Regions from separate parts of the Streptomyces sp. NPDC057428 genome, predicted to be linked through region 1. Evidence: predicted binding sites of a transcription regulator. Region 1 holds the regulator's gene; the other holds the start of a gene.
What was found. The regulator HspR, encoded in region 1, represses chaperone genes until heat shock. The targets are predictions, from matches to a motif close to TTGAGNNNNNNNNNCTCAA.
Positions count from the first base shown of each region.

Region 2: a site for HspR is predicted at 7,898-7,916, ahead of lon (endopeptidase La). Genes of this name have one in related genera too.

Region 1 covers NZ_JBHVCT010000090.1:9,098-20,438, reverse strand. Annotated here, with positions in the region: gene ACFU5K_RS26265 (DUF2617 family protein) at 1-306, opposite strand, end outside; gene ACFU5K_RS26260 (hypothetical protein) at 612-872, opposite strand; gene ACFU5K_RS26255 (pyridoxal phosphate-dependent aminotransferase) at 999-2,177, shown strand; gene ACFU5K_RS26250 (YbjN domain-containing protein) at 2,254-2,805, opposite strand; gene ACFU5K_RS26245 (MFS transporter) at 2,876-4,060, opposite strand; gene clpB (ATP-dependent chaperone ClpB) at 4,486-7,086, opposite strand; gene ACFU5K_RS26235 (pyridoxamine 5'-phosphate oxidase family protein) at 7,219-7,620, shown strand; gene ACFU5K_RS26230 ((2Fe-2S)-binding protein) at 7,754-8,074, opposite strand; gene ACFU5K_RS26225 (hypothetical protein) at 8,071-8,388, opposite strand; gene ACFU5K_RS26220 (helix-turn-helix transcriptional regulator) at 8,517-9,500, shown strand; gene ACFU5K_RS26215 (heat shock protein transcriptional repressor HspR) at 9,626-10,072, opposite strand; gene dnaJ (molecular chaperone DnaJ) at 10,074-11,264, opposite strand.
Region 2 covers NZ_JBHVCT010000097.1:3,476-14,816, reverse strand. Annotated here, with positions in the region: gene ACFU5K_RS27020 (roadblock/LC7 domain-containing protein) at 1-470, opposite strand, end outside; gene ACFU5K_RS27015 (nitrate- and nitrite sensing domain-containing protein) at 467-3,397, opposite strand; gene ACFU5K_RS27010 (hypothetical protein) at 3,769-4,554, shown strand; gene ACFU5K_RS27005 (MarR family winged helix-turn-helix transcriptional regulator) at 4,708-5,190, opposite strand; gene lon (endopeptidase La) at 5,446-7,875, opposite strand; gene ACFU5K_RS26995 (TnsA-like heteromeric transposase endonuclease subunit) at 8,077-8,835, shown strand; gene ACFU5K_RS26990 (Mu transposase C-terminal domain-containing protein) at 8,832-10,862, shown strand; gene ACFU5K_RS26985 (AAA family ATPase) at 10,853-11,341, shown strand, end outside.

The DNA.
Region 1 (11,341 bases):
GAACGAGCCCTCGGAGAGCGTCTCGACGCGCGCCGCGAACTCGTAGTCCCAGTCACCCATGCGCTCGGCGACTCCCAGCGGCAGGGGTGCGCTGCCGCCCGGCAGACACGCCACGGTCTCGGAGCAGGTGCGGCGCTCCTCCTCCAGGAGTACCTGGTGAGAGGCGCCGAGAAGCCTCATCTGCACCTTCGCGCCCGCCAGTTCGAGGTCGAGCACGGCGAGGGCGGGCAGCGGCTCCCTGCCCAGGGTCCACGCCAGATCGGCGGCACGGGTATCGGAGTAGGCGGTCTGGAGGCTGGTGAGCATGGATCGGCTCCGCAAAACACACAGGGACACGTGGACGGCGGTACCCCCGTGCGGTGCACGTGGGGGGAGAGGGAGCCCGGCCCGACTCGGGTCCGATGGCTGAATGTTCTCTACATCGATGCAATCACGAAGTACGTCGTGCTCACAGCGCTTTTACCCAACTTGCCGTGGTTTCCATCCCTCAGGGGGCAGCCCGGTTCAGGTGTTCCCCGCGCCCCCAACCAAAAGGTGCTCGGCGGGAGTTCACCCGCCGGCACCTCCGGCTCGTCCGTCCCGTCCCCCCGTCCCGGGCCGGCGGAGCCGTCTCAGTCGCCGCCGCCGCCCCCGCAGCCGCCACCCCCTCCGCAGGAGTGCCCTCCGGAGTGGCCGCCGCAGGAGTGGCCGCTGCCGCCGTCCCCGGCCCACCAGCTGCCCGCATGGGACCCACCGTCGCCGCCGGAACCCTGTCGCCCCTTACGCCCGGCACGGCCCGCCATCGGCTTTTTCCGGCCACCCGACCCCGAGGCGAGGCCGACCACCCCCACCACCACGATCACCATGAACACGATGAAGACGAACAACTCCACCGACCTCACATCCCTCTGTCCCCCGAAGCGAGGTCCCCGCTTCTCGACTGCCCGGTGGATTCCCGTACGCTCCGCGCCCCAAAGCAGACTTGAGCAACTCCAGAGCTTCGGCACAGGATGGCGTCCATGACACAGGGACGACCGCTGCTCAACCGCCGCCTCGCCGAGTTCGGTACGACGATCTTCGCCGAGATGTCGGCGCTGGCCGTACGGACCGGATCGATCAATCTCGGCCAGGGCTTCCCCGACACCGACGGGCCCGAAGCGATCCGTGAGGCCGCGGTCCGGGCCGTACGCGCCGGGCACGGCAACCAGTACCCACCGGGCCTCGGCGTCCTCGAGCTGCGTAACGCGGTCTCGGAGCACCAGCGGCGGCACTACGGACTGGCGTACGACCCCGACAGCGAGGTCCTGATCACCACGGGCGCCACCGAGGCGGTCGCCGCATCGCTGCTGGCCCTCCTGGAGCCCGGCGACGAGGTCATCGCCCTGGAGCCCTACTACGACTCGTACGCCGCCTGCATCGCCATGGCGGGCGGGACCCGCGTCCCCGTCACGCTGCGGCCCCACGAGGGCGCCTACCGGCTCGACCTGGACGAGCTGCGGGCCGCCGTGACGCCTCGCACGCGGCTGATCCTGCTCAACACCCCGCACAATCCGACCGGGACCGTCCTCACCCGCGAGGAACTGGCAGCCGTCGCCGAGCTCGCCTGCGAGCGGGACCTCCTCGTCGTCACCGACGAGGTGTACGAGCACCTCGTCTTCGAGGGCGAGCACATCCCCCTCGCGTCGTACCCCGGCATGCGCGAGCGCACGGTGACCGTCAGCAGCGCGGGCAAGACGTTCTCGTTCACCGGCTGGAAGGTCGGCTGGATCACCGCGAGCCCCGAGCTGGTCACCGCCGTGCGCTCGGCCAAGCAGTTCCTGACCTTCGTCTCCGGCGGCCCGTTCCAGTACGCCGTCGCGGAGGCACTGAGGCTGCCCGACAGCTACTTCGCCGGGCTGCGGGAGGACCTGCGCGCCAAGCGCGACCTGCTGAGCGCCGGCCTCGCCGAGGCCGGCTTCGGAGTCTACGAGCCCGCCGGGACCTATTTCGTCACCACCGACATCCGCCCGCTCGGCGAGAGTGACGGCTTCGCCTTCTGCCGGGCGCTGCCCGAGCGCTGCGGGGTCGTGGCCGTCCCCAACGCCGTCTTCTACGACCACCGCGAGCAGGGGGCGCACTTCGTGCGCTTCGCGTTCTGCAAGCGCACGGAGGTACTGGAGGACGCCGTCTCACGGCTCAAGGGGCTCAGGGCTTCCTGACGGGAACGACCGAGGCCCGGACCGGGGCGGCGGCCATGCGGCCACACCCGGGTCCGGGCCTCAGCGCTCGGCCGGATCAGGCCTCCGTGGGCTCTCCGCCCTCGGCCTCGTCCTTCTTCTCGGCGGGCTCGAGGCCCAGGTGCTCGACGAGCCACTTGTCGAACTCGATCGAGGCCCGCACCCAGCTGACCGTCGAGGAGACGAAGTGCTCCAGGCTGACGCCGGTGCCGATGAGCATCTGCGCCTCACCGATCAGCCGTACGGAGCTGGCGACGCCCTCCTCGCCCTCGTGGGCGTGGGTGTACACCTTGGGCCACAGGGTGCGGCGGTTCCAGTCGTCGATCGCGTCGAGGAGGACGGGACGCTGGTCCAGGGCGTGCGGACGGTCGTAGAACGTCCGCACCGAGAAGACCTGCTGCTCCTCCTCGCCGCGGAACATGAAGTACGTGCGGAACTCCTCCCACGGCGCGGCGAGGTCACCCTCGTCGTCGACGACGTACTTCAGCTCCATCTGCTCGAGAAGCTGCTTGACGAGGTCCTGGTCCGGAACCACCGGGCCCTCGGGTCCTGACGCCTGCGGTTCGGGCTGGCCCCCGAAGTTGGGGATCGAGGACGGGTCGATAGACATCGCTGGGTACTCCTGTGGATCGCACGTGTTTGCCTGCCTTCGACCCTAGCCGCGATCGCGGCCGGTAGTCCTACGCGCTCAGGGGAATCGTCCCCGCACTCGTCTGCCTGGCGCGCGCCCACGCGACCGCGACCACGACCGCGCAGACCGTGCCGACGAGCCCCGCCCCGCCGATGGTCCGGGCCGAGGACCCCGACAGCTCCGTCACCAGGCCTCCCGCCGCGACGCCGATCCCCTGCATGGCGGTCAGCCCCGACCTGGCCAGTCCGAGCGCCTGGCCGCGCTGATCGGCCGGGGTCAGCATCACGAAGGTCGCCCCTGCGGTGATCTGGTACGCCGAACAGATGCCCGACACCAGCAGCACCAGCAGGGCGACCGCGACACCGGGACCGGCCCAGTAGACGAGCAGCGGGAGGTTCGCGCCCACCGCCAGCGGCCCGAGCAGCCGTCGGCGGCGCTCCGCGCCGACAGCCGAACGCCCGAGGAGCGCGGCGCCCAGGACCATGCCCGCGGGGTGCGCGGCGAGCAGGAGCCCCACCGACGCGGCGCTCCCGCCGGCCTCCTCGGCGAAGGGCGCGGCAAGACCCTCCGGGAGCACGATGAATCCCGCGAGCCAGCCGAGCGCGACCAGCGACCGCAGCCGCGGGTCCGACCAGATCAGTGCCGCCGCGCTCCGCACCTGGATGTGCATGCGCTTCGGCCGCGCCCCGGCCTCCGCATCCACCGGCCGCGCCTTGACGCCCAGCCGGATCAGGACGGCTGAGATCAGGAACGTGGCCGCGTTCAGACCCAGTGAGAGGTGGCTGCCCAGCCACACGACCAGCACGCCGCCGGCGGCGAAGCCGACCAGCTGCCCGGCTTGGTGCGTGATCACGATGACGCGCTGCCCGCGCTCGTAGAGGCGCTCGCCGAGCACGGCCGGCATCAGGGCGCCCTGCGAGGCGCCGAACGGGGCCTCGCAGAGCTGTGCCAGCACCAGCAGCCCGGCCAGCAGGGGCAACGGCGTACCGGGAAGGGCCATCAGGCCGACGAGGACGGCGCGCACCAGGTCGCAGCCGACCATGACCGTGCGCCGGGGAAACCGGTCCGCCAGACCGGTCAGGAGTACCCCGGAGAGCAGGGCCGGCAGCGTCGTGAGGGCGTAGGTCGCCGCCGTCCAGCCGGCTGACTCGGTGCGTTCGAAGACCAGCAGTGACAGCGCGACGCGCGCCAACTGGTCACCGAGGACCGACTGCGCATATGCCGCCCACAGCAAACGAAATTCGCTGAGGCGAATAAGGCTGCCACTTCCGAAATCCTTCGATTCCGCACCGATATCGTCAGGTATCCGCTCCGTCATGCGCGTACCTTACCGGTTTCTCGAATTCGGAACCGCCCCACCCGACAACGGGGAAAAGGGTCCGGAGTGCCCGATATCACGCCGGAAGCAGCCCGTCGCCCGTCATCGGATCCGGCCGCGATCGAGGGTGACGATATGTATCGCCAGGGCACAAAGAGCGGGGAGCCAGAACGGAGTCGCCCACCATTCGGCCACGGAAGGTGAAATTTCGGCTAGAACTCACGGGCCGCCCCGAGCAGGGCACGTGCCCGATGCACGCATATATGCGGACAGGCCCGCACACACCCGTGTCCCCGGCCGGGGCGTGAAGTCCGCCGCCGGCCGGGGACACAGGGCTCCGTCTAGAGGGTCTTCGCGGTCGCCGCGGCTCCCACGACCAGTCCGTCACCCGAGCGGTCCACCCGGACCGTGTCGCCGTCCTTGACCTCGCCAGCGAGGATCTCCTTCGCGAGCCGGTCGCCGATGGCGGTCTGGATGAGCCGCCGCAGCGGCCGGGCACCGTACGCCGGATCGTTGCCCTCCTCGGCCAGCCAGGCCAGGGCGTCCGGGGAGACGTCGAGCTCGATCCGGCGGTCTGCCAGACGGGCTGCGAGCCTGGCCACCTGGAGCCCCGCGATGCGCGCCAACTCCTCGCCGGACAGTGCGGAGAAGACGACCAGGTCGTCGAGCCGGTTGAGGAACTCCGGCTTGAACGAGGCCCGCACGACCTCCAGGACCCGGGCCTCCTTCTCCTCCGGCGCGGCCGACGGGTCGACCAGGAACTGGCTGCCGAGGTTGGACGTCAGGATCAGGATGGTGTTGCGGAAGTCCACCGTGCGGCCCTGGCCGTCGGTGAGCCGTCCGTCGTCCAGCACCTGGAGCAGGATGTCGAAGACCTCGGGATGGGCCTTCTCGACCTCGTCCAGCAGGACGACGCTGTACGGGCGGCGGCGGACCGCCTCCGTGAGCTGGCCGCCCTCCTCGTAGCCCACGTAGCCGGGCGGGGCCCCGACGAGCCTGGCGACGCTGTGCTTCTCGCCGTACTCGCTCATGTCGATGCGGATCATGGCCCGCTCGTCGTCGAACAGGAAGTCCGCGAGCGCCTTGGCCAGCTCCGTCTTGCCGACACCGGTCGGACCGAGGAAGAGGAAAGAACCGGTGGGCCGGTCGGGGTCGGCGATCCCCGCGCGGGTGCGGCGTACCGCGTCCGACACGGAACGGACGGCCTCGGTCTGGCCGATCAGCCGCCTGCCCAGTTCGGACTCCATGCGCAGCAGCTTCTGGGTCTCGCCCTCCAGGAGACGCCCGGCCGGGATGCCGGTCCAGGCACCCACGACGTCGGCGATGTCGTCGGGGCCGACCTCCTCCTTGACCATGGTGTCGACGGCGGCCTCCTGCTCGGCCTCGTCGGCTTCCGCGAGCTCCCGCTCCAGGCCGGGGATCTCCCCGTACAGCAGCTTGGAGGCGGTGTCGAAGTCGCCGTCGCGCTGGGCGCGCTCGGCCTGGCCGCGCAGTTCGTCGAGGCGCTCCTTGAGCTCACCCACGCGGTTGAGGCCCTGCTTCTCCTTCTCCCAGCGGGCGGTCAGACCGCGCAGTTCCTCCTCCTTGTCGGCGAGGTCCCTGCGGATCTTCTCCAGGCGCTGCTTGGAGCCCTGGTCGCTCTCGTTCTTGAGGGCCAGCTCCTCCATGTGCAGCCGGTCGACGGACCGCTGGAGCTCGTCGATCTCCAGCGGGGAGGAGTCGATCTCCATGCGGAGCCGGGACGCCGCCTCGTCGACGAGGTCGATGGCCTTGTCGGGAAGGAACCGGGAGGTGATGTAGCGATCGGAGAGCGTCGCGGCGGCCACCAGCGAGGAGTCGGCGATCTGGACCTTGTGGTGCGCCTCGTAGCGCCCCTTGAGACCGCGCAGGATCGCGATGGTGTCCTCGACGGACGGCTCGGCGACCAGGACCTGCTGGAAGCGGCGCTCCAGCGCGGGGTCCTTCTCGATGCGCTCGCGGTACTCGTCCAGCGTGGTGGCGCCGACCATGCGCAGCTCACCGCGGGCGAGCATCGGCTTGAGCATGTTGCCCGCGTCCATCGCGGAGTCGCCCCCGGCGCCCGCGCCTACGACGGTGTGCAGCTCGTCGATGAAGGTGATGATCTGGCCGTCGCTCTCCTTGATCTCGGAGAGGACGGTCTTGAGGCGTTCCTCGAACTCGCCCCGGTACTTGGCGCCGGCGACCATCGCACCGAGGTCCAGGGAGACGAGCCGCTTGTTCCTCAGGGACTCCGGGACGTCGCCCTTGACGATTCGCTGGGCAAGGCCCTCGACGACGGCCGTCTTGCCGACGCCGGGCTCGCCGATGAGCACCGGGTTGTTCTTCGTGCGGCGGGACAGCACCTGCACGACGCGGCGGATCTCCTGATCCCGGCCGATGACCGGGTCCAGCTTGCCCTCGCGCGCGGCGGCCGTGAAGTCGGTCCCGAACTTCTCCAGCGCCTTGTACTGGCCCTCGGGGTCGGGAGTGGTCACCCGGCGCCCTCCCCTGCTCTTCTCGAATGCGTCCAGCAGCTTCTTCGCGCCGGCACCCTGCCCGTCGAGGATCTCACCGGCACGGCCGCCCTTCGCCGCGACGGCGATCAGCAGGTGCTCGGTCGAGAGGTAGTCGTCGCCGAGCTCCTTGGCCCGCTGGTCGGCGTCGGCGAGGACGGCGAGCAGCTCGCGGCTCGGCTGCGGCGGGGCGACGGTCGATCCGGTGACACTCGGCAGCGCGCCGAGGAGCCGTTCGGTCTCGGCACGCACGGTCGCCTGGTCGGCCTCGACGGAGGCGAGCAGGTCGGTGATGTTCGCGTTGTCCTCACCGGAGAGCAGTGCCAGCAGCAGATGCCCGGGAGTCAGATCGGCGTGGCCGTCCTTGACGGCCCTGCTCGTCGCGGCGTTGAGGGCGTCGCGGCTCTTGTTGGTCAGCTCGGCGTCCACGGGCGCTGTCTCCTCCTCGTGATGGTGCTGCACTATGACTGAAGCAACCTGTACAAAGTTGAGTCTATTCCACTCAAGCCTGAACATGCGCCCCGTCCGGGCCCGAATCCCCGATGTCTCTAGGCTGACCCCATGCCTGACGTACGCAACCCCGGCCCCGAGTACCTCGCCTTCTGGCGGGAGCGCCACGTGTGCACCCTGACCACGCTCCGCCCGGACGGCACACCGCACGTGGTGCCGGTCGGCGTGACGTACGACCCGGAGACCCGGATCGCCCGTGTCATCACCGGCGGGAACACCAGAAAGGCCGCCAACGTCCTCGCCGCCGGCCCGGAGGGGGCACGGGTGGCGGTCTGCCAGACGCAGGGGCGCCGCTGGGCGACACTGGAAGGCACTGCGGTGGTCCGTACGGACCCCGACGAGGTGCGGGACGCCGTGCGGCGCTACGCCGAGCGGTACGAGCGCACGCCGCGCCACAACCCCGAGCGGGTCGTCATCGAGATCGCCGTGGACAGGGCGCTCGGAAAGGGCTGACGAATTCAGCCCGCTTTTCCACATTCCACCCGCGCTGATTCCGGGCAGCACAACGGCGCCATCGTGTTCAGGTCACGATGGCGCCGTTGTGTGGGGGAAGTGCCGGAACGATTTGGAACGACGGGGGAATCGTTCAGGCACTGCGGGGGGTGGCGGAAATGGTTTCTGGTTCGAACAGCTCATGGTCCCGCTGATCAAGATTGACGAAAATCATGCCGTACCGCACCGCACAGCGAACGGGCTGTGGAGCACCGCGCGGTCGGCGAAGACAGCGATAGGCGCGGATTTCGTCGTCCGCTTCCATCACCACGACCACCGGCTCTCCGAACAGGGTGACCATCAAGGAATCGCCCGGGCGGGTAAGTGCCGTGAGCAGATCGATGAAGTGCCACCCCGAGCGGTAGGCCGTGGCCATCTCCCGCCGGAAGGTTCGGTCGTCCGGAGGCGTGGTCATGCGCCTGCCGCACCCATCGGAGCACTCCAGCTGATCTCGCCCGGGGCCGCCGCGGGCGCACCCCAGCTGATCTCACCGGGCGCGCCCGCCGCTCGCACGGACCAGCTGATCTCGCCGGGCGCGTCGGCCGGCGTTCCCCAGCTGATCTCGCCAGGCGCCGACACCGCCCGTACGGACCAGCTGATCTCTCCGGGTGCTGCCGCCCGCTCCGACCAACTGATCTCGCCGGTTCCTGCCGCCCCGCCCGCCACGCCAAGGCCCAGGGCCGCGACGAAAGCGGCGGCAAGCACCGAGCGAAGCATTCGCTTATCCATAGTCGGCTTCGTCCTCACTTGTGGATTCCTCTCCCCCGCATCCACGACGATGTCTCACCGGTACCCCACAACGCCACTGGGACGATGCATCATGTTCCTGCATGTTCAGGAACATGGGGGGTGGAGATATGACCACAAGCAGCACAATAGGGATACATCCTCACGGGCTCACCGACCTGTGCGAGGAGGGAAAGCGCCTCTACGCCAGCGCCCTGCGTTCCGGCCGGATTTCGCGCGCCGAGGTCGACCCCGCCCCCTGCCTGATGGACTTCGCACTCCTGCACCCCGATCCCGACGACACGACCTGGCTCAGGCCCGTCCCCCCGTCCGCCGCTCTGGCCCAGCGCCTGCACCCCCTGGAACGGGAGATCAAGGAACGCCGACGGCGCTCCGTGGAGCTCGCCGAGTCCTTCGAACCGTTCATGGACATCAGCGCCCAGGACCCGCCGACCACCCACGCCATCACGGTGCTGGAGGGCGGCAACAGGATCAACGCGGCGCTCGACCTCGCCACCGCCGAGTGCCGCACGGAGGTGCTCACCGTCCAGCCGGGCGGTGACCGGGGCGAGGACCGCCTCAGTGAGGGCCTGGAGCGCGCCCTGACGGTCGTCAACCGGGGAGTCAGCATGCGCACGCTGTACCAGCACACCGTGCGGCACAGCCAGGGCACGCTCGCGTACGCCGCACGCCTGGCCCAGGACAAGGTGGAGATCCGCACCCTGGAGGAACTCATCGAGCGCCTCCTCGTCTTCGACCGGACCGTGGCCTTCATACCCGCGCAGAACGACGACCAGGTCGCGCTCGAACTCCGTCACCCCGGACTCGTCAACTACCTGGTCAAGGTCTTCGAACAGCTGTGGAGCCGCGCGTCCCCCCTGCTCGGGGAGGCCGGGTACGACCCACCGACCAAGGGCATCAGCGGTGTTCAGCGCTCCATAGCCCAACTCCTCGTCGAGGGCCACGTGGACGACTCGATCGCCCGCCGCCTCGGCATGAACGTGCGTACCTGCCGGGCCCACGTCGCCAAGCTGTCCGCCACGCTCGGCAGCACCAGCCGCGCCCAGCTCGGCTACCTGATCGCGCGGTCGGGACTCCTGGACCAGGACTCCTGACGGCGCACCCGCCCCGTCGCCCGCCCGACCCGGGTCCACAACGCGTCACGGGCGCTCCTCGCGCCACACGGAAGGGGCCCGCCCGGGAGTCCTCGGCCTCCCGGGCGGGCCCCTTCACGGCCTGCTCAGCCCTTCGGCCGCTTGGGCCGCCACACCACCAGCGCACCGCTGTGCTGCACGTCCTGGTACGGCACGAGGTCACGGCGGTAGGAGGCGTGCACCTGGGCCTCGCGCTGCTGCATGGCCACGGCCGCCCCGTCCACCGCCGCGGAGAGCTCGGCCACACGCTGCTGGAGCGCCGCGACCTGGTTCTCCAGCTCGATGATCCGCTTGATGCCGGCGAGGTTGATGCCCTCGTCCTGCGACAACTGCTGTACGGTCCGCAGCAGTTCGATGTCGCGAGCCGAGTAGCGCCGCCCCCGCCCAGCCGTGCGGTCGGGAGAGACGAGGCCCAGACGGTCGTACTGGCGCAGCGTCTGCGGGTGCAGGCCCGAGAGCTGGGCCGCGATCGAGATCACGTACACCGGTGATTCGTCGGTCAGCTGGTACGGATTACGTCGACGGCCGTCCATCTCAAGCTCCCTTCGCAGCCTGGAACAGCTCCGCCCGCGGGTCCTCCCCCGCGGTCGCCTTCCGGTACGCCTCCAGCGCGTCCTGCGCCTCCGTGCCGAGATCCGTGGGCACCGACACCTCGACGGTGACCAGGAGGTCGCCACGGGTGCCGTCCTTGCGCACGGCGCCCTTGCCACGGGCCCGCATGGTACGCCCGTTCGGCGTGCCGGCCGGGAGTTTCAGCGTGACCGGGGACCCGCCGAGGGTGGGGACCTTGACCTCGCCGCCGAGCGCCGCCTCCGGAAAGGTGACGGGCACGGTGATCGTGAGGTTGTCACCCTTGCGGCCGAACACCGGGTGGGCGTCAACGTGGACGACGACGTACAGGTCGCCGGCCGGGCCGCCCCGCTCGCCCGGGCTGCCCTTGCCACGCAGCCGGATCCGCTGACCGTCCAGCACGCCGGCGGGGATGCGGACCTGCATCGTGCGGGCGGACTTCGCCCGGCCGCTGCCCTTGCAGACGTCGCAGGGGTCCTGAGCGATGAGGCCCCGGCCCTTGCAGTCCACACAGGGGTCGGTGAGCGAGAATCCGCCACCCGTCCCCCGCGACACCTGACCGGTGCCGACACAGGTGGGGCAGACCCTCGGGGTGCCGTTCTTGTCGCCGGTGCCCGAACACGCCTTGCAGGGGGCCTGGCTGGACATCCGCAGCGGGACCGTGGCTCCGTCGACCGCCTCGGTGAAGCTCAGCGTCACCTCGGACTCGATGTCCTGGCCCCGGCGCGGCTGGACACGCGTGCCCCCGCCGCCCCGGTTGAACAGGCCACCGAAGACATCGCCCAGACCGCCGCCACCGCCGAACCCGCCGGCTCCTCCGCCGGCCTGCCCGCCGCCCGGCGCGCCTCCGAAGAGGTCGCCCAGGTCGAAGTTGAAGTTGCCGCCCGCACCGCCGGGGCCGGCCCGGAAACCGCCGTTGCCGAAGAGGGCGCGCGCCTCGTCGTACTCCTTGCGCTTCTTCGGGTCGCCGAGGACATCGTTCGCCTCGGAGATCTGCTTGAAGCGCTCCTCCGCCTTGGCGTCACCCTTGTTTGCATCGGGGTGGAACTCGCGGGCGAGCTTCCGGTACGCCTTCTTCACCTCGGCGTCGGTGGCGTCCTTCGGGACGCCGAGGACCTTGTAGTAGTCCTTCTCGACGAAGTCCTTCGTGCTCATCGACGTCCCTCCTTCCGGACGACAGGCCGTGGGGCCGGCCCCCCCGCCCGCCGCCCCCCCCCGCCGGGTTAAACCCA
Region 2 (11,341 bases), on a different contig from region 1:
CTCTCCATCGATTTGCGCAGCTCGCTGCGGAGTTCGGGGGTGAGTACGTGTCCGGCTCGGCCGACGAAGAGCGCCATGTGGTAGGCGACCACGCTCATGTCGCAGTCGGGGGTGGCGTGCACACCGAGCAGGGAACCGTCGCTGATCGACATGACGAAGACACTCCCTTCGTCCATGGCGACCATCGTCTGCTTGACACCGCCGCCGTCCATCAGCTTCGCGGCGCCGATCGTGAGCGACCCGATACCGGAGACGATGGTGGCGAGGTCGGCGCTGGAGCCCTTGGGACCCCTGTGTCCGCCCGCCGCCTTGGCCGTCGCGAGTCCGGCGTCGGAGGAGAGCAGCATCAGCCCGTCGGACGAGACGACGGTGACCGAATGGACCCCTGGCACCTCCTCCACGAGATTGCTCAGCAACCAGTGAAGGTTACGGGCCTCGCTACTCAGCCCGAATGTGCTGGGCGCAGTCAATTGCGTGCCTCCTCGACTGTGTCCCCCGTCTCATCGATTCGACCGTCGGTACGGCCGTCACGCTCGTTGTGGTCGGTCTGCGGGCTGCTCCCGGCGATCTCGGTCTCCACATCGCGTCGGCCGTCCTTGGCGCCCTGCTGGAATCCGCCGAGCCGGCGGCGCAGGGCTTCCCTGTCCAGGCCGCCCGGGCGTGCGACGGGTGCGGCGGGCGCCGGCTCCGCGATCCTCGGCGTGCGCTTGGGGAGCCCCTTGTCGGTGAGACGCTCGGGCACGGGCGCCGGGTCGGGCACCTCTTCCCCGAGCCCGGTCAGCGGCTGCCGGGGCCCGGGAACGGACTCGGCGGCCGGGGCGGGGCCCGGAGCGGCGTCGGCGGCCCGCTCATGACTGTCGGGCCCTATGGCATACGGATCCGGCGCGTCCTTCTGCACGGGGAGGCGGACCTGCATGGTGGTCTCGGCCTCGGACTCCCCGTGGGCCGAAGCTTCCGGAGAGGTTGCCGGAGCGGCGGCGGGCGCGGGTTCGGCGCCGGCCCCGAGCGCGGCACCGGCAGCTGGCCGGCCCGGTGCGGGCGCCGCCCCGGGAGCCGGTCCGGCCGGGGAGGAGGTGCCGGGAACGGGCCATTCCGGTGCGGACGCCTCGGGAGCCTGTTCGGCGGACGCCGGCTCGGTGCCTGTCGTGCGCAGGGTCTGCTCGGCGGCGGCGATCAGTGGGTCGCCCTCCGGAGGGGCGGAACGGGCGGGCAGTGCGTTCGAGTTGGCCTCGGCGACGGACCCCGGCAGATTCAGCGCGGGCGCGTCGCCCGGCAGTTGGACGGGCGGCGGGGTCGCGGTCGGCGGAGTCTTGGGCAGCAGGGCCTGCGGAAGGACGACCACCGCTATCACACCGCTCCCCTTCTGCTCGCGCAACTGGACCTGCACACCGTGGCGGGCCGCCAGGAGCGACGTCACCTGCAGTCCCAGACCTGCCCCGTCCGCGGCCTGTTCACCGGCCTCGAAGGACGCCGGGTCCGCCAGCCTGGCATTGAGCTCGCTCATCCGGACCGACGACATGCCGATGCCCTCGTCCTGGACCGAGAGCATCACCTCCCCGGTCTCCAGCAGCCAGCCGGAGAGCTCGACATGGGAGTCGGGCGGGGAGAAGGAGGTGGCGTTCTCCAGGAGTTCGGCGACCAGGTGACTCAGGTCGTCGGCGGCGAAGCCGGCGATCTGGGCGTGCGGCGGCAGGGACTGGATGGTGACCCGCTCGTACCGCTCGATCTCGCTGACCGCGGCGCGCAGCACGTCGACGAGGGGGATCGGGTTCACGTGGCCCTGGCCGTGGTCGGCTCCCGCGAGGACCAGCATGTTCTCGCTGTGCCGGCGCATCACCGTGGCCATGTGGTCCAGCTTGAAGAGCGTGGCGAGGCGTTCCGGGTCCTGCTCCCTCTCCTCCATGCCCTCGATCACGCCGAGCTGGCGCTCGACCAGGCCGAGGGTGCGCAGCGAGAGGTTGACGAAGGTGTGGTGGACGGTGTTCCGCAGCCGCTCCAGCTGGGAGCCGAGCTCCGCGATCTGCACCTGCAGTTCGGCCCGCTGGAGGGTGAGGGCCTCGCGGCCCGCGACGAGTTCCCCGCGCTCGGTCCGGAGGCTCTCCAGCTGTCCCGTGACGTCGTGGTGCAGCCCGTGCAGCCTGCCGTGCAGGGCGTTGATGGACCGTACGACCTGAGCGAACTCGTCGTTGCGCCCGGTGTAGCGGACCGGCTCGGCGGTCTCGGGCTCGGCGGCGATGCGTCCGGCGCCGATGCGCAGGACGGCCAGCGGCTGGGTGAGGGTGCGGGCGACGGCGGTGGAGACGCCCACGGCGATGAGCAGGCAGCCGCCGAGCAGGGCCAGGCGGAGTTCTAGCGCGGTGACGTCGTCGTCACGCAGCGCCTCCAGGCGTTCGACCTGGGCCGTTCCCAGGGCGGACTCGACGCTGCGCATGCGGTCGATCCGGGCGGAGAGGGCCGACTCGACCTTCTTCGGGTTGGCCGACCGGTCCGAATCCGACAGCTCGGGGCGGTCGGTGAACCGGGTGAGGTACTTCTCGGCGCTGGTGACCTGGGAGCCCGTGACCGTGGAGGCGAGCCGGTCCCTGGCGGAGGGGCCGGCGGCCTGGTCGAAGTCGGCGAGGGAGGCGAGTTCACGCACACGGGCCTGCTGGGCGGCCGCGCTCAGCTCGTCGCGCGTACGGTCGCCCTCCCCGCCGCTCTCGTCCTGGTTCTGGACGGGCAGGCCGGTGAAGGGGTCGATCTGCGGCTGCTGCGGCTCGGTCCCGGGCACGGAGAGTGCGGCCAGCAGGAGCCCCCGGGTGGCGGAGGCCTGCTCGACGGCCGCGCCCAGGGCGAGCGGGGCGCGGGTGGCGTCGGCGGCGCGCGGCGGGGTCTTCTCGGCGAGTTCGTCCGCGAGGTCGTGGAGCTTGGCCACGACCTCGGAGTACGCCTGGTAGGCCTCCATCGCCGAGCCCTTGCCCGTCAGCGCGGTGCGGCGTAGCGAGGGGATGTCGGCGAGGTCGCGCCGCAGGGCGGCGGGGGCGGCCTCCCTGATCTCGTCGACCTGCTGGTCGACGCGGGCCGCGAGACTCGCCGTGCCGTCCTCGCCCGCCTCGTCACGCCCTCCCGCGATGTGGGCGACGACGCCGTCGCGCTCGTCCGCGAGGGAGTGCGCGAGGATGATGGCCTGTTGGTTCAGCTCGGCGAGCGTGACCAGCCGCTGGGATTCGTTGAGGTCGGACGAGGCGCCCAGGGCCGCCGGGGCGCCCGCGGCGATGACGGTGATCCCCACGACGGCAACACCGGCGACGAGCCGGTTGCGTACCCGTACGGTCCGCTTGGGGGCACCCGCTGCCTGGGGCACGGCCCCGGACTCCTCGCGCGTGCCGTCCTTGCTCCGAGGCCGCTTCTTCTGCACCGGTGCTCGCAATCTTGACTCGTCCGCCCTTGAAGCAGAGGTGACGCACGGTCACGTGTTGTGAAGACCCCACCTTGATGTGCGCCGTACGGCTTCCGACCATTCCAGCGCTTTTGAGAGGGGGCCGCGCATCAACCGCTCCGCAACTCGAACGAGTGAACATCACTCCTGAGTTGGCGAACAAGTCTCCCCAACGGCGGCCCCGCTCATGCGCGGGCCGCCGGGTGGAACTTCCGGCCTGGCTTTGGCAGGATGCCCGCCCGCATATGCGCAGGGCATCGGGTCCGGCCGGCGTGACCCCCTTGACCTGCCGGTACGGGCCAACAGCCCGATCGTGCCGGGTGCGTGAAGGCTTCATGCAGACTGACCGGATGCGCATCGACCTCGCCACCGAACCGGGCAGCCCCGAACACCCCAACGAGGACTGGGTGTCGGTCGCGGCTCCTGCGGCCGGCCTGGGCGGCGTCCTTGTCCTGCTGGACGGAGTCACACCTCCGCAGCACGACGACGGCTGTGTGCACTCGGTGCCCTGGTTCACCGCACGACTCGGTGGGTCACTGGCCGAACTGTCCGCTTCGCGGCGGGATCTGACGCTTACCGAGATTCTCACCCTGTCCATTCGCCGCACCGCCGCCGTTCACCGATCCGAGTGTGACCTTTCTCACCCGCGCACCCCTCAGGCGACCGTGGTCATGGCACGGTGGGACGACCGGCGCGTCGAGCACCTGGTGCTCTCCGACTCGGCCCTGCTCATCGAAGCGCCCGACGGCTCCGTGCTGCCCTTGCTCGATGACCGCCTGGACCGGCTGCCACCTGGCTCGCTCGCCTCGGAGGAGATCGCGGACGCGCGCGTACGGAACAAGGAGGGCGGCTTCTTCACGGCCGCCGCGGACCCCGGGGTGGCGTCACGCGCGGTGACCGGCGAGACCCCCCGGGCGGAGGTACGGGCGTTGGCTGCGATGACCGACGGGGCGAGCCGGTGGACGGAGACGTTCCGGGAGGGCGACTGGACCGCCACTCTGGGGGTGCTGCGCAAGGCGGGTCCGCAAGGCCTGATCGACCGGGTGCGGGAGCTGGAGCGGGCCGACACCGGGCGCGTGCACCTGCGCCGCGGGAAGAGGCACGACGACGCGACGGCGGTTCTCGTGGAGCTCTGACTTCCGCCCCCGCCCTTCAGGGGGCCGAAGCCGGGCCGAAGCCAGGTGCGCCGCGATCAGTTCCGGCAGCCGCCCCGCGGGCGGCTTCGCGCCTCCCCGTCACGCCCGCGGCCTGTGCGGGCCGCTGGTGGCGCCTGCCCGCGGATCCGCCCCTCAGCTCCCGGTGCGCTCGTTCAGGTGCTGCAGCAGCCTGGCCAGTTCCGCGACCTCGGCACGGTCCCAGCCCGCGAGTTTGCGGGCGTACCGGCCCCGTCTGGCGTCGCGGACCGTGCGGAAGCGCGCGAGTCCCTCGTCGGTGAGGCGCACGAGCGAGGCACGGCCGTCATCCGGATCGTTCGCCCGCACCACCAGCCCGAGGACCTCCAGGGCCCGCAACTGGCGGCTCATGGTCGCCTTGCCCACCCCGAAGTACGCGGCCAGATCGGTGGCCCGCTGCGGGCCGGTCGACTCCAGCCGTACGAGAAGGCCGTAGGCCGCGGATTCCAGATCCGGGTGGACCTCGCGCGCCATCTCCCCGGAGCTGGCGCGCGCCCGGCGCAGGAAGACCGCCAGCTCCCGCTCCAGGGCGAGGAACTCATGGTCCACACCGCTTCCGGCGCTTGCGCCGGGTTCGTCGCCGCTTCCGCTGCCGTGCACGTCAGCACCCCTCACACGCGTTCCCGCGAACGAAACTTTCCTTCGACTCCGGTCATCACCGCAGCCGGGCCAGTATTTCGCAGGCGCGGACCCCGGCACCGGCCGGACCTTCCCGGAGAGCGGTCCCACGTGCGCGGCACCCCGGCACCGTGCGGCGCACCGAGGCCGCCGCACGCGGAACGGCCCGCCCTCCGGGGAGAGCGGGCCGTCCGTACCGGCCGTGCGCGTGGTGCCACGCCCGTCACGACATGGCGCCTACGCCGCGGCCGGGATCCCCGTCTCCGCCCTGACCGAGGCCGGGACGAGCGCGATCTCCAGCACCTGGCGGACATCGGTCACCGGGTGGACCTCCAGGGTGTCGAGGACCTCGGCCGGGACGTCGTCCAGATCCGCCTCGTTCCTCTTGGGGATCACCACGGTGGTGATGCCGGCCCGGTGCGCCGCCAGCAGCTTCTGCTTCAGCCCTCCGATCGGGAGCACCCGTCCGGTCAGCGACACCTCACCGGTCATGGCCACGTCGGTCCGTACGAGCCGCCCCGAGAGCAGGGAAGCCAGCGCGGTCGTCATGGTGATGCCGGCACTAGGGCCGTCCTTGGGGACCGCACCCGCCGGGAAGTGGATGTGCGCCCCCCGGTCCTTGAGGTCCGCGACGGGGAGCTCAAGCTCCGCGCCGTGCGAGCGCAGGAAGCTCAGCGCGATCTGGGCGGACTCCTTCATCACGTCGCCCAGCTGGCCCGTCAGGGTCAGTCCGGACGCCCCGGTCTCCGGGTCGGCCAGCGACGCCTCGACGAAGAGCACGTCCCCTCCCGCCCCGGTCACGGCGAGCCCGGTGGCCACACCAGGGACCGCGGTACGGCGCTCCGCGGGATCCTGGGCGGACTCCGGCACGTGGTGCGGCCGGCCGATCAGGCCCCGCAGATCCTGCTCGGACACCGTGAACGGCAGCTCCCGGTCACCCAGCTCGTGCTGGGCCGCGACCTTGCGGAGCAGCCGGGCGACGGCCCGCTCCAGGTTCCGGACCCCGGCCTCCCGGGTGTACTCGCCCGCCAGCTTGCGCAGGGCGGACTCGTCGAGCGCGACCTCGCCCGTCTCCAGGCCCGCCCGCTCCAGCTGACGCGGGAGCAGGTGGTCGCGTGCGATGACGACCTTCTCGTCCTCGGTGTAGCCGTCCAGCCTGACCAGCTCCATGCGGTCGAGCAGGGCCTCCGGGATGGCTTCGAGGACGTTGGCCGTCGCCAGGAAGACCACGTCGCTCAGGTCGAGTTCGACCTCCAGGTAGTGGTCGCGGAAGGTGTGGTTCTGCGCCGGGTCGAGCACTTCGAGCAGGGCGGCCGCCGGGTCGCCCCGGAAGTCCGAGCCGACCTTGTCGATCTCGTCGAGCAGGACGACCGGGTTCATCGAACCGGCCTCCTTGATCGCCCGGACGATACGCCCCGGCAGCGCGCCGACGTACGTACGCCGGTGGCCGCGGATCTCCGCCTCGTCCCGGACACCGCCGAGCGCGACCCGGACGAACTTGCGCCCCATGGCGTGCGCGACACTCTCGCCCAGGGACGTCTTGCCGACTCCGGGCGGACCGACCAGCGCCAGCACGGCGCCGCCGCGACGGCCTCCGACCACACCGAGCCCGCGGTCGGCACGCCGCTTGCGCACCGCGAGGTACTCGGTGATGCGCTCCTTCACGTCCTGCAGGCCCGCGTGTTCGGCGTCGAGGACCTCCTGGGCGCCCTTGATGTCGTAGGCGTCCTCGGTCCGCTCGGTCCAGGGGAGCTCCAGGACCGTGTCCAGCCAGGTCCGGATCCAGGACCCCTCGGGGCTCTGGTCGGACGCGCGCTCCAGCTTCTCGACCTCCTTGAGAGCTGCCTCGCGGACGTTGTCCGGCAGGCCGGCGGACTCGACACGCGCACGGTAGTCGTCGGACTCGTCGGCGCCGGACTCACCGTTGAGCTCGGAGAGCTCCTTGCGCACGGCGTCGAGCTGGCGCCGCAGCAGGAACTCGCGCTGCTGCTTGTCGACGCCCTCCTGGACGTCCTTGGCGATGGATTCGGCGACATCCTGCTCGGCCAGGTGCTCACCCAGCCACTGGACGGCGAGCTTCAGACGGGCGACCGGGTCCGCGGTCTCCAGCATCAGGACCTTCTGGGTGATCGTGAGGAAGGGCGAGTAGCCGGAGTTGTCGGCGAGCGCGGAGATGTCCTCGATCTGCTCCACCCGGTCCACCACCTGCCAGGCGCCGCGCTTCTTCAGCCAGCTGGTGGCGAGGGCCTTGTACTCCTTGGCCAGCTCGGCGGCCGATCCGGGCAGGGGGTCGGGCGCGGACACGTCGATCCGGGTGCCCTCCACCCACAGCGCGCTCCCGGGCCCGCTCGTCCCGGCACCGATCCGCACCCGGTGGCCGGCACGGATGATCGCCCCCGGGTCCCCGTCGGCGAGACGGCCGACCTGCTCGACCGTACCGAGGACGCCGATCCCGGTGTAGTTGCCGTCGATGCGCGGCACGAGCAGGACCTGGGGCTTGCCGCTGCCGGACCGGGCTACGGCCTGTGCGGCCTCCACAGCAGCGCGAACCTCCGCGTCCGACAGGTCGAGCGGTACCACCATTCCCGGCAGTACGGCCTCGTCGTCGAGCGGCAGCACGGGCAGGTCGACCGGCGCGTACGCCTCGGACTTGGACTCAGCAGTCATGATCTTCCCTTCGGCAGCCAAGTTGAGCTATGTGCACTCAATGCTTGTGAGCCAAGGAATGTTCCCCACACCCTGTTCGCTGTGGGCGATCACCGCTCGGGTGTCCTTTAACGCTGAACCTTGCGGATTCCAGTTCAACCTTGCGAGGGAAGTTGCGAGTGTCGGCATGACCTTGCGAATCACTTGGCCGTTGGCTCCGTCGTGGTGGTTGAACTGCGCGGGGTACGTGGTGGGGCGGTAGGTCCGCCCGCCGAGGGCTTCGAGGTCGCTTACACAGAGCCGTGCGGCTCTGAGCTGCGCAGACCGCTGACGGACGTGTGGGCGGTGCGGTTCGAAGACGCCGCCCCGGTCCGCGAGTTCCATTCGTACAAGGGCCAGCGGCACCTGCCCGGGTTGTGGTGGTCCTCGACGGCGGGCCGGCACGTCGGATACGAGTCGTGGCTGGAGCGCGACCACGTGATGCTGCTGGACTTCGACGCTGCGGTAGTGGGGGTGTCCTCACAGCCGTTCTGGCTGTTCTGGACCGGCGGCAACGGAAAGGGCGTCTCGCACGCGCCGGACTACTTCGCGCGCCGGGACGACGGCTCGGCGATCGTGATCGACTGCCGTCCGACCGACCGCCGCAAAGCCCGTGATCTGATGAAGTTCGACGCGACGCAGGCAGCCTGCGATCTGCTCGGCTGGGAGTTCCGGCTGGTCGGTGCCCCGGACCCGATCAGGCTGGCCAACGTGCGCTGGCTCGCGGGCTACCGGCACCCCCGCCATCTCCTGGAGACTCCCGCGGCAGCGCTGCGCGAGGTGTTCCACGAGCCCTGGCCACTGATCGACGGCGCGTGCCTGGTCGGCGACCCGATCACGGTGCTCCCGGTGCTGTTCCACCTGATTTGGCGCAACGAACTGGAGGTCGAACTGTCGGTGCCGCTGCACGCCCGCTCCCTCGTCCACCCGGGGGTCCGGTGACGGCCCGGCTCCCGCTGCCGGTGCTCCGCGTCGGCGACTGGGTCTCCTACGACGACGGTGACCACCAGGTCGTCGCGCTCAGCGGTACGGCGGTGCGGCTGCGGTCCTCGCACGCCGTCGAGTCGGTGGTGCTGGCCTCCCACCTGATGGCCGCACCCGGTTTCGCGGTCACCGGCACCGAGCCGCTGCCAGAACTGGAGCCGTTCGGGATCCTGGACTCGCTTCCCGAACCGGTACTGACAGCCGCCAAGGAGTGGGAACGCCACGTGGTGGAGGTCACCACCGGCCTGCCGCCCGGGACCGGCCCGGGGACCGTTCCCCGACCCGGATACGACCCGGCGGTCCACTCCCTGGCCGAACGCGACGCGGCCAAGGCAGCGGAGCTGGGCGTCAGCGTCCGCACTGTCGAAGGCCGCCGCGCCCGCTACAGCGCCCAGGGCTTGTGGGGGCTGGTCGACCAGCGCGCGGTGCGCAACCACGAGGCGACCGGCCGCGCGGACGCCCGGCTGGTCGCGGCGGTCCGCGATGCCATCGACGCGGAGACCCGCACCTCGACGGGCACCCGCAGCCGACTGATGCGGCGCGTGGTCAAAGCTCTGGAGGCCACGCACGGCCCCGGCGTGGTGCCCATCCCCAGCACGACCACGTTCTACAAGCTCGTGGACGCGCTCTCCACTGGTCGGCACACCTTCGGTTCGGCCGTCACCCGCAGGCAGACCGCGAATCGGCCCAGCGGCCCGTTCACGCCCACCTTTGCTACCCGGCCCGGCGAGCAGGTGCAGATCGACTCCACCCCGCTGGACGTGATGGTGGTGCTCGACTCCGGCATCACCGCGCGCGCCGACCTGACGATCGCAGTCGACGTCGCCTCGCGCACGATCTGCGCGGCCGTGCTGCGGCCGGTCGGCACCAAGGCGGTAGACGCCGCGCTGCTGCTGGCGCGAATGCTGGTGCCCGAACCGATGCGGCCCGGCTGGTCCCAGGCCCTGCGGATGGCCGCATCCCGGCTGCCCCACGCCCGCCTGACCGACGCGGACACCCGCATGGAGAACGCCGCCGCCCGCCCGGTCATCGTCCCGGACACCATCGTCATCGACGGCGGCAAGGTGTTCCTGTCCGACACGTTCACCCGCGCCTGCGAACGGCTCGGGATCTCCGTGCAGCGCTGCCGCCCCCGGACTCCGACGGACAAGGGCATCGTGGAGTCGACGTTTTCCGCCCTCAATACCCTGTTCTGCCAGCACCTGGCCAGCTACACGGGTGCCAACGTGAGCCGCCGCGGCGTCCGCCTCGAAGAACAGGCCGTCTGGACGATCCCCGAACTCCAGGACCTCCTGGACGAATGGCTTATCCCCGGGTGGCAATTGCGGCCCCACGACAGCCTTCGCGATCCCTACCTGCCACGTCGCGCCATGTCGCCGAACGACAAGTACGCCTCCCTGGTCGCGGCCTGCGGCTACCTGCCCCTGGTCCTGCGCGGGGAGGACTACCTGGAACTACTGCCAGCGTCCTGGCGGGCCGTCAACGACTACGGCATCCGGATCGGCTACCGCACCTACGACAGCGCCGACCTGGCCCCCTGGCGCCGCCAGCACTCCGGCAACACCGCCAAGCGCGGACTGTGGGAGGTCCACCACGACCCCTACGACCTCTCCCAGGTCTTCGTGCGCACCCCCGGCGGCTGGATCACCGTCCCGTGGATCCACCAGCCCATGGTCAACGCCCCCTTCGCGGACTTCACCTGGCAGCACGCCCGGCGCCTGGCCGCCGAAACCGGCCTGGACGACACCCACGAGGCCGCCGTCGCCCGCGTCCTGGACGACCTGCTGACCCGCGCCGAGCACGGCCCCGACAAGCGCACCGCCCGCGTCGTCGGCCGCACCCGCGACGGCGCCGCCACCCACCGCCCGCCCACCGACAGTCCCGCCGGCGAGGCCGCCGAACCAGCCGCCCTGCCCGGGCCCCCCAGGCCCGTGGTGCCCTTCGGCGTCTTCGACGCCCACGCAGAAGCCGAGAGATGGCTATGAAGATCCCCTCCCAAGCCCGCACGACCGCATCACCCCAGGTGACCGAGGCGCCCCCGGACAGCCCGCTGACGACCAAGGAGGGCTGGCGCCGCTTCGTCGAACACGAACCCCTTCCGCCGCGCCTGCTGGCAGGTCCCGACCTGGACGCGCTCAGCCCCACCGACCGCTCTCGCTACCAGGACAAGCTCCGCGACTACCACTGCGACCTGCCCCTGGTGAACACCCCCACCATCCGCAAGGTGATCAACGCGTCCCGGCTGCTGGTCCAACTCAACCGGCACCAGGTCTCCGCCCGGCGCGGCGTCATCATCAGCGGCGCGTCGGGCACCGGCAAGACCACCGCCCTGTCCCAGCTCGGCCGCGCCCACGAACTCTCCGTCCGCAAGCGCCACCCCCGTGACCGCCACCGGCTCCCGGTCCTCTACGTCACCGTCCCGCCTGCCGCCACGCCCAAGATGTTGGCCACCGAGTTCGCCCGC